Regions from separate parts of the Streptomyces sp. NPDC046909 genome, predicted to be linked through region 4. Evidence: riboswitches for the same ligand, from Rfam matches in the RefSeq annotation. Region 4 holds a riboswitch; each other region holds the start of a gene.

The links. Region 4 has a riboswitch for cyclic di-AMP ahead of ABZ928_RS13080 (M23 family metallopeptidase). Riboswitches for the same ligand answer to the same signal wherever they lie in the genome.
Region 1: it holds a riboswitch for cyclic di-AMP, as region 4 does, so the genes downstream of both, ABZ928_RS41015 (M23 family metallopeptidase) here and ABZ928_RS13080 (M23 family metallopeptidase) in region 4, are expected to answer to the same signal.
Region 2: it holds a riboswitch for cyclic di-AMP, as region 4 does, so the genes downstream of both, ABZ928_RS29635 (C40 family peptidase) here and ABZ928_RS13080 (M23 family metallopeptidase) in region 4, are expected to answer to the same signal.
Region 3: it holds a riboswitch for cyclic di-AMP, as region 4 does, so the genes downstream of both, ABZ928_RS13630 (transglycosylase family protein) here and ABZ928_RS13080 (M23 family metallopeptidase) in region 4, are expected to answer to the same signal.

Annotation. Positions count from the first base shown of each region.
Region 1 covers NZ_JBEYXC010000017.1:32,516-34,707, reverse strand. The annotation lists gene ABZ928_RS41020 (pitrilysin family protein) at 1-990, shown strand, start outside; cyclic di-AMP (ydaO/yuaA leader) riboswitch at 1,183-1,350, shown strand; gene ABZ928_RS41015 (M23 family metallopeptidase) at 1,363-2,127, shown strand.
Region 2 covers NZ_JBEYXC010000009.1:305,151-307,342, forward strand. The annotation lists gene ABZ928_RS29625 (ATP-dependent Clp protease proteolytic subunit) at 1-187, shown strand, start outside; gene ABZ928_RS29630 (hypothetical protein) at 195-509, shown strand; cyclic di-AMP (ydaO/yuaA leader) riboswitch at 788-1,000, shown strand; gene ABZ928_RS29635 (C40 family peptidase) at 1,004-1,477, shown strand; gene ABZ928_RS29640 (ATP-binding protein) at 1,546-2,004, opposite strand.
Region 3 covers NZ_JBEYXC010000004.1:118,231-120,422, reverse strand. The annotation lists gene ABZ928_RS13635 (transglycosylase family protein) at 1-546, shown strand, start outside; cyclic di-AMP (ydaO/yuaA leader) riboswitch at 741-919, shown strand; gene ABZ928_RS13630 (transglycosylase family protein) at 923-1,612, shown strand; gene eno (phosphopyruvate hydratase) at 1,917-2,192, shown strand, end outside.
Region 4 covers NZ_JBEYXC010000003.1:912,231-914,422, forward strand. The annotation lists gene ABZ928_RS13075 (PP2C family protein-serine/threonine phosphatase) at 1-764, shown strand, start outside; cyclic di-AMP (ydaO/yuaA leader) riboswitch at 967-1,125, shown strand; gene ABZ928_RS13080 (M23 family metallopeptidase) at 1,137-2,177, shown strand.

The DNA.
Region 1 (2,192 bases), on a different contig from region 4:
GCGTTCGCGGACAGCGAGGTCGAACGCCTCGTCACCAACCGCCTCGACGAGATCCCGCACGAGCTGGCCAACCCGTCCCGCCGGGCCGCCAAGGAGCTCTCCCGGACCCTGTTCCCGGCGGACCTGCGCATGTCCCGCCCGCGCCAGGGCACCGAGGACACCGTCCGGAACATCGACTCGGCGGCCGTACGCGCCTTCTACGAGAAGCACGTCCGCCCCGCCACCGGCACCGTCGTGGTCGTCGGCGACCTCACCGGCATCGACCTCGACGCGCTGCTCGGCGACACCCTCGGCTCCTGGACCGGCTCCCCAGCCCAGCCGCGCCCGGTGCCGCCGATCACCGCCGACGACACCGGCCGTGTCGTCATCGTGGACCGCCCCGGCGCCGTCCAGACGCAGCTGCTGATCGGCCGGATCGGCGCCGACCGGCACGACCGCGTGTGGGCCGCGCAGGTGCTCGGCACCTACTGCCTCGGCGGCACCCTCACCTCCCGCCTGGACCGCGTCCTGCGCGAGGAGAAGGGCTACACCTACGGCGTGCGCTCGTTCGGGCAGGTCCTCAGGTCCGCGCCCGACGGCAGCGGTGCCGCGATGCTCGCCATCAGCGGCTCCGTCGACACCCCGAACACCGGTCCCGCCCTGGACGACCTGTGGAAGGTGCTGCGCACCCTCGCCGCGGAGGGGCTCACCGACGCCGAGCGCGACGTCGCCGTGCAGAACCTCGTCGGTGTGGCGCCGCTCAAGTACGAGACGGCGGCGGCCGTCGCGAGCACCCTGGCCGACCAGGTCGAGCAGTTCCTGCCCGACGACTACCAGGCCACGCTGTACCGGCAGCTCGCCGCGACCGGCACCGTCGAGGCCACCGCGGCGGCCGTCAACGCCTTCCCGGTGGACCGTCTGGTGACGATCCTGGTGGGCGACGCCTCCGCCATCAAGGAGCCGGTCGAGGCTCTCGGCATCGGCGAAGTCACGGTCGTCACGGCCGAGTAGCGGCACGCGCGCGTGAAGGGGCCCTGGTGACTGAAGCGTCACCAGGGCCCCTCAATGTCCGAATTGAAGGCTGGTTGCCTGTTTGCCCTGTGGGATGCGCTACAAACTGCGTCATCCGTTTGGGGATTGAAAGTGGCCCCCCTTAGCGTCGTCCGGGCTGTCCGTCAGGCACTGCGCCGCGTCCGCGGCACCGGACAGTCATCGCCGAGTCCCCGTACGGCGCGAGCCAGGGGAGCCGGGGACCCACTTGTGCAGTCCCTGGGGTGAATCGGACGCCCGCGCGTGTCGCGAGGGGGTCCGTAGGAGACCTTCCTGCTCCGAACCCGTCAGCTAACCCGGTAGGCGAGAAGGAAGGAAAGGACCAGCCACTACATGGCGTTCACGCGCGCCACCGGGAAGCACCGTGCCCCGAGCCGGATGAAGCGCTCCACCGCCCGCGCGGCGGGGATCGCGGCCCTCACCACCACCGGCGTCATCGGCACCCTCGCCGCCCCGGCCCTCGCCGCGGAGCCCGCGGCCGAGCAGACCGGCCTCATCCCGGTCATCACCATCGGCGACTCGGTCGCCGACCAGATCGACGCGCAGGCCGAGGCCCAGGAGCAGGCCGCCAAGGAGGCCGCGCAGAAGAAGGCCGAGGAGGCCGCGCGCAAGAAGGCCGCCGCCAAGGCCGAGAAGGAGCGCAAGGCCAAGGAGCGCGCCGCCCGCGCGGCCGCCGAGCGCAAGCGCCTCAACAGCTACGTCGCCCCGATCTCGGGCTCGTACATCTCCACCGGCTACAAGGCGGGCGGCGCCGTCTGGTCCTCCGGCAGCCACACCGGCGTCGACTTCCACGCGGCCAGCGGCACCTCCGTCCACGCGGTCGGCTCCGGCACCGTCGTGGAGGCGGGCTGGGGCGGTTCGTACGGCAACAACATCGTGATCAAGATGAACGACGGCACGTACACCCAGTACGGCCACCTGTCGTCCATCGGCGTCTCGGTGGGCCAGACGGTCACCCCGGGCCAGCAGATCGGCCTCTCCGGCGCGACCGGCAACGTCACCGGACCGCATCTGCACTTCGAGGCCCGCACGACCGCGGAGTACGGCTCGGACATCGACCCCGTCGCCTACCTGCGCTCGCACGGCGTGAACGTCTGACGACGGACCGCAAGATCTTCTGGAACCCCGGCTCATCGAGCCGGGGTTTCGCCGTTTCCGTCCCT
Region 2 (2,192 bases), on a different contig from region 4:
GTTGGGGCGCATCCGCCACCGCCTGGAGGAGATGCTCGTACGGCACACCGGGCGCAGCCACGAGCAAGTCACCGCGGACATCGAGCGGGACAAGATCATGGACGCCCAAGAGGCCGTGGAGTACGGGCTGGTGGACCGGATCATCCCCAGCCGGAAGGCCACCGCCGCGCCGCCCACCGGGCGGTGAGGGGCCGGTGCTCCCACCCGAACTCCCACCGCTGCCCGCCCTGACGCGCGCCGAGGGCGAGTTGATCGACCGTTATCTCGACGTGGTCGATCTGCTGGGCCGTATCAACCCGGCGCACCACGGCGACACCTACCGCGGACTGCGGGCCGCCCAGGCGCTCGTGGCCAAGGCGGCCGCACTGCGCGACGCGCTGGCGACGATGCATCAGCGCGGCGAGACCGAGGTGCACGCCGCGACCCTGGCGCAGGCGCTGCGGGTGCTCGACGGCGAGCGGCGCACCGCGCGGGTCGCCCTGCCGCCGCAGTGTCCGGACCGGGGTTGAAACGGACCAAATGACGTACCCCCATTCGGAGTAGACGCCTCTCCTTCGACTGGGCCGTCAGGCTTGCGCGACGCGCGTAGCCCGAGTCCGGAATGAGTGCCTCCGATGCTGGTCCGGGCGTCCTCGGACCCCTGGACAGTCCCTCGAACAGACGAGTGTCCACCCGAACGGGTGAGTGGTGAGTAACAACACAAATCCCCGATTCCATTGGGTTTTTCGGCATTGAGTGCGTGAAGATCCCTGTCTGACGACAAGCCCCCGCCACAGCGGCGGGGCGGTCCGGGTGGACGCCGAGTCCTGCCGCCGCCCGGATGACCGAGTCGACAGGAGTGGATCGGCAGGAGTGGAGGACCCAAGCACGACGGGTCGCCGGAGCAGCCTTCATCGGCCGTTCCGAGCAGCCCTTGGGGTGAAGCCGCAGTTTGCGGCCGGGCAACTTCGCCAGCCCGAATCCGACAGGTCATCCTTCACAGGCGGCTGACGAAGGGTTGCGCATGACTGCGCTCAATCGTGTCCCGTCGCTGATGGCCCGAGCCGGTACGGCTTCGGCTCTCACCCTCGCCGCAGTGGGCGGCTCCCTCGTGGTCCCGGGCCTCGCGTCCGATGCCGAGGCCGCGACACCGGCGACGAAGGCACTCCAGGTAGCGGCCTCCAAAAAGGGCTCCCCGTACAAGTACGGCGCCGCGGGGCCGCACCGCTTCGACTGCTCGGGGCTCACGCTCTACTCGTACAAGAAGGCCGGCAAAAAACTGCCTCGTACGGCGGCCCAGCAGTACAACAAGACCCGCCACATCTCCTCCGGCAGCCGCAAGGCCGGAGACCTCGTGTTCTTCCACTCGGGGTCGAACGTGTACCACGTCGGTATTTACGCGGGGAAGGGGAAGATCTGGCACTCCCCGAAGACCGGGGAGGTCGTGAAGCTGGAGAAGATCTGGACGAAGAGCGTCTGGTACGGCCGGGTCAAGTGACCCGATCCCGCGGGGGTGACGGCGACCTGACCCGCCGCCACCCTCGCGGGGCCGCCGTAGCGCCCCGCCTACGGTTCCTGCTGCCCCGCCGCTGACACCGGCTCCGCCGGGACGGTCCAAGGCAGTTCGATGGAAACCGTCTTGCCCCCCTCGCGCGTGGGCCGCACTCTCAGTTTTCCGCCGCACTCGGCGGTGAGCCACCGAATGATGACCATGCCTCGGCCGTTGTCCTGCTGGACAGCGGCCGGCAGGCGTTTGGGGAAGCGGGGGTGGCTGTCGGTGACGCCGATGCGCAGTTGTTCGTCACGGTCGAGATGGATGTCCACCGTGAAGGTGGGTGACTGCCCGAAGGTGTGCTGTACGGCGTTGGTGGCGAGTTCGGAGACGATGAGCCGGATCGTCTCCGCCACCTCGGTGTCCGCCGGCAGACCCCATTCCGCCAGGGTGCCGATGACATAGGTGCGGGCCGCGGAGACCGAGGCGGGATCGCTCGGCAGAGTGACGGATGCTTCCAGATGGTCTGCCATGGCGACGTCGTCCCTTTCCCACGGGACCGCAGTCCGACACGGAGCGGATGGTTCGAGTACGGTCCCGGACTGGTGCTTCGCCGCCAGACTGCCATTACCAGGCCCGTCACGGTGCCGATCCACCAAGATATGCATATATCTGTCGCTCGAAGCGGTGAACTCTCCGACGGAAAACCGTATTTGAGCGG
Region 3 (2,192 bases), on a different contig from region 4:
GGGTCCAGTTCATCCGGATCATCCAACTCGTCCAGTTCCTCCGGTTCATCTGGATCGCCTGACTCGTCCTCGTCCTCGGGCTCGTCCTCCGGGTCGTCCGACGCGTCCTCCACCGACGCGACCCCTTCGCCTTCCGCATCCACCGAAGCGGACAACTCCGCCAAGTCGGACACCTCCGACCCCGGCGCCGAGAACTCACAGCCGTCCGACGGCTCACCCACAGCAGAGACGGATGCTGACGAATCGGACAACTCATGGCAAGAGGGCGGCTCTTCGGCCCTCGTTGACACCGGCGCCCTCGCGACCGACAGCGGCGCCGACGCCGACGCCCGCACCGGCGCCGGCACCGGCACCGGCAAGCACCGCGGCGCGAGTGCCGACGAGAGCTCGTACACCGTCCGCTCCGGTGACACCCTCGCCTCCATCGCCGACTCCCTTGACGTCGACGGCGGATGGCGTCGGCTCTACGCCGAGAACAAGCAGGTCATCGGCGCCGACCCGAGCGACATCATGCCCGGTCAGACCCTCGTACTCGGTACCGAATAGGGCGAAAAAGCACGGGAGTTCGCGCCGCACTTCGCAGTAAATGTCCGGTTTGGCGAAAGTGTGGGATGAGTCTCAGAAGCCCTGATCGTCTTTGAAATCCCCCGGGTTCCGTGTCTACGGTCAACACCGCTCGTCACCACGAGCCCCGGCTGCCGCAACGCCGAATCCTGCCAGCGGCCGTACGGGAACAGTCGTCGCGTCAAGCGCCGTAGGCAGGAGCGGGGGACCCAAGGTAAGTGCCGGGCCCAGCAGTTCACGCTGGTCCGGCTCGGGGTGAAGCCGCGCAGTGGGCCGAGAGGCCCCGACGCGCGGCCGGGCAACTCAACCGGCCCGAACCCGACAGCTCACCTCGCAGGCGTCGGTGAGGGGATCCACCATGCTGTTTTCCGGCAAGGGCAAGCACCGCCGTCCGTCCAAGGCCACCCGCGCCGCCGCGCTCGCCGGCGTCACCGGTGTCGCGATAGCCGCCCCGCTGATGGCGGCCGGCAACGCCTCCGCCGCCACCGCCTCCGAGTGGGACGCCGTCGCCCAGTGCGAGTCGGGCGGCAACTGGTCCATCAACACCGGCAACGGTTACTACGGCGGTCTGCAGTTCTCCGCCTCGACCTGGGCCGCGTACGGCGGCACGGCGTACGCCTCCACCGCGAACCAGGCCACCAAGGCGCAGCAGATCGAGATCGCCGAGAAGGTCCTCGCCTCCCAGGGCAAGGGTGCCTGGCCGACCTGCGGTGTGGGCCTGTCCGGCGCCACCTACACCGGCAGCAGCAGCTCCTCCAGCGGTTCCTCCAGCTCGTCGAGCGACAGCGGCACCAGCACCCGCTCCTCCGAGCAGTCGACGTCCCGCTCCTCCGAGCGCACGACCGCGAAGAAGACCGTCACCACCCCGACCGGTAAGAAGGTCAAGAAGGGCGACGGCGAGTACAAGGTCGTCAAGGGTGACACCCTCAGCTCCATCGCCGAGGAGCACGACGTCAAGGGCGGCTGGCAGAAGCTGTTCAAGCTGAACAAGGACATCGTCAGCGACGCCGACTTCATCTACCCGGGTCAGCAGCTGCACCTCAAGTAAGAGGCACCGGCAAGACCCAGCTGAACCACAGCGCCCTCACATCCGTGGTCCTCATACTGAAGGCCTCGTGAGGGTCCCCCCGTCCCCACGGGCTCCCCGCTCCGGTGCGTGTTCCCCCGTACGCACCGGGGCGGGGCTTTTTTGTGCCGGGTTTCCGGAAGCGTCTTTGTTCCGTTCAGAAACAATTTACGATCGGTTCTGTCCACGGGGCGGTCCACGCGGTGGCCGATCGCCCGGAGCCGGTTAGGCTCGTCTCGCAGAGCCGCTGCGGTAGTGCCGTAGCCGCGTCACATCCAAGAAGGAGATGCTCGTGCCGTCCATCGACGTCGTCGTAGCCCGGGAAATCCTGGACTCCCGAGGCAACCCCACGGTCGAGGTCGAGGTCGGCCTCGACGACGGCAGCACGGGTCGTGCCGCCGTTCCGTCCGGCGCCTCCACCGGTGCCTTCGAGGCCATCGAGCTCCGCGACGGTGACCCGAACCGCTACCAGGGCAAGGGTGTCGAGAAGGCCGTCCTCGCCGTCATCGAGCAGATCGGCCCGGAGCTGGTCGGCTACGACGCCACCGAGCAGCGCCTGATC
Region 4 (2,192 bases):
AGATCGCCGAGGCCGCCCAGCGGGCGGTGCTGCCCGAGCCGGACGAGCGGATCGGCGGGTTCGAGATCGCGGTGCGGTACGAGGCCGCGCAGAAGGACGCCTTCATCGGCGGGGACCTGTACGCCGTGCAGGACAGCCCGTACGGGGTGCGGCTGGTGGCCGGGGACGTGCGCGGGAAGGGCATGGGGGCGGTCGCCGCGGTCGCCGTCGTCATCGGGGCGTTCCGGGAGGCCGCCGAGCAGGAGAAGACGCTGGAGGCGGTCGCGGGGCGCCTTGAGCGGGCGCTGGCGCGTGAGGGCACGCGGCGCGAGGGGCTGGACGGCTTCGAGGGGTTCACGACCGCCGTACTCGCCGAACTCCCGCACGGCGACGGGCTCGTACGGATCGTCAACCGCGGCCATCCGCCGCCGCTGCTGCTCTGTCCCGACGGGGCCGTGCGGCCGCTGCCCGCCGCCGAGCCCGCGCTGCCGCTCGGCATGGGCGAGTTGGGGAGCTGGCCCGACCGGGCGGAGGAGGCCGGCTTCCCGGGCGGGGCCACGCTGCTGCTGTACACCGACGGGCTGTCCGAGGCGCGGGACCGGCACGGGGAGTTCTACGATCCGGCGGCGCGGCTCGCGGGGCGGACCTTCCGTGCCCCGGGGGCGCTGCTGGCCACGCTCGTCGCGGAGGTCCGCCGGCACACCGGGGGCGGCGCGACGGACGACATGGCGCTGCTCGCCGTACGGCGGTCACGCGGGGTGAGCGCGCGACCGCCCTCCGCATAACAACTGACATACCGTCAATGGCTGTGAGGTTCCTGAGATTGTGGCGGCGCTGGGTCAACTCGCCCGTTTTTCGCCGCTCATGGCCCGTACGTCCAGCCGAAAATCGTTAATGATCAAGCGGAACAGCTTGGAATACCCAGGCCGGGTCTATTAACGTTCGATAACGCAGCGCGGTCGTCCCAGCCGTCACAAGAGACGGCTCCGTGCTCACGCGCTTAATCCCGCAAGGGAGCCGGGGAACCATCAACCCTGGGGTGAATCGCGCGAACGCCGCCGTGAACTCACGGCAGGTATACGCGCGTAGGAGACCTTCCTGCTCCGAACCCGTCAGCTAACCCGGTAGGCGAGAAGGAAGGAAAGGAGCACGCCCACGTGGCGTCAAACCGGCCTGCCCCCGAGGCCCCGTACGTGCCGAGCCAGCGCACCTCCACCGATGTCTTCGGCTACGGCAGCTACCACCACGACGAGGGCCCCCGCGAGGAGTGGAACCCCACCGAGGAGTCCCTCCGGCCGGCACGTGGCAAGCACCGGGTCGCCAAGCAGCGCGGCAACGGATTCGCCCGCAGCTCCACCGTCCTGGGCGTCGGTGTCATAGCCGCCGTCGGCGGGGCCGGCATGGCCAGCGCCAACACCGGCAAGCCGCCGGTCTCCATCTCGATGCCCGACCTGCCCAGCGTGGGCGGCGTCTTCGGCGGCGAGGACGAGGCCCCGCAGGGCTCCGCGACCGCGCTCAGCGACCTCGCCTCGACCGCCACGCAGGACCGGACCGAGGGCGCCTCGGACGCGGGTGAGACGCTCCGCAACCGGATCATGGCGCAGGCCGAGAGCCAGCAGACCCAGGTCGACAGCAAGGCGCAGCTCGCCACCCAGACCGCCCTCGCCGACGAGACCGCGAAGGCCGAGGCCGCCGCGCTGAAGAAGGCCGCGGACGACGCCGCCGAGGCGAAGAAGGCGGCGGAGAAGAAGGCCGCGCAGGAGGCCGAGGCCAAGCGTCTCGCCGAGCTCGCCAAGCAGTACACGCTGCCGACGTCGTCGTACACGATCACCTCGACCTTCGGTCAGGCCGGCTCGCTGTGGTCCTCCGGCTACCACACGGGTCTCGACTTCGCGGCTCCCACGGGCACGCTCATCAAGGCGATCCACAGCGGCACCATCACGGAGGCCGGCTGGGCCGGTTCCTACGGCTACCGCACGATCCTCACCCTCGACGACGGCACCCAGCTGTGGTTCTGCCACCAGTCCTCGATCAGCGTCAGCGTGGGCCAGAAGGTCAGCACGGGCGATGTGATCGGGCGCGTGGGCGCGACGGGCAACGTCACCGGTGCGCATCTGCACCTGGAGGTCCACCCGGGCGGGGCGGACACGGGGATCGACCCGATGGCCTGGCTGCAGAGCAAGGGGCTGAACCCCTGAGGCGGGCCTCCGACT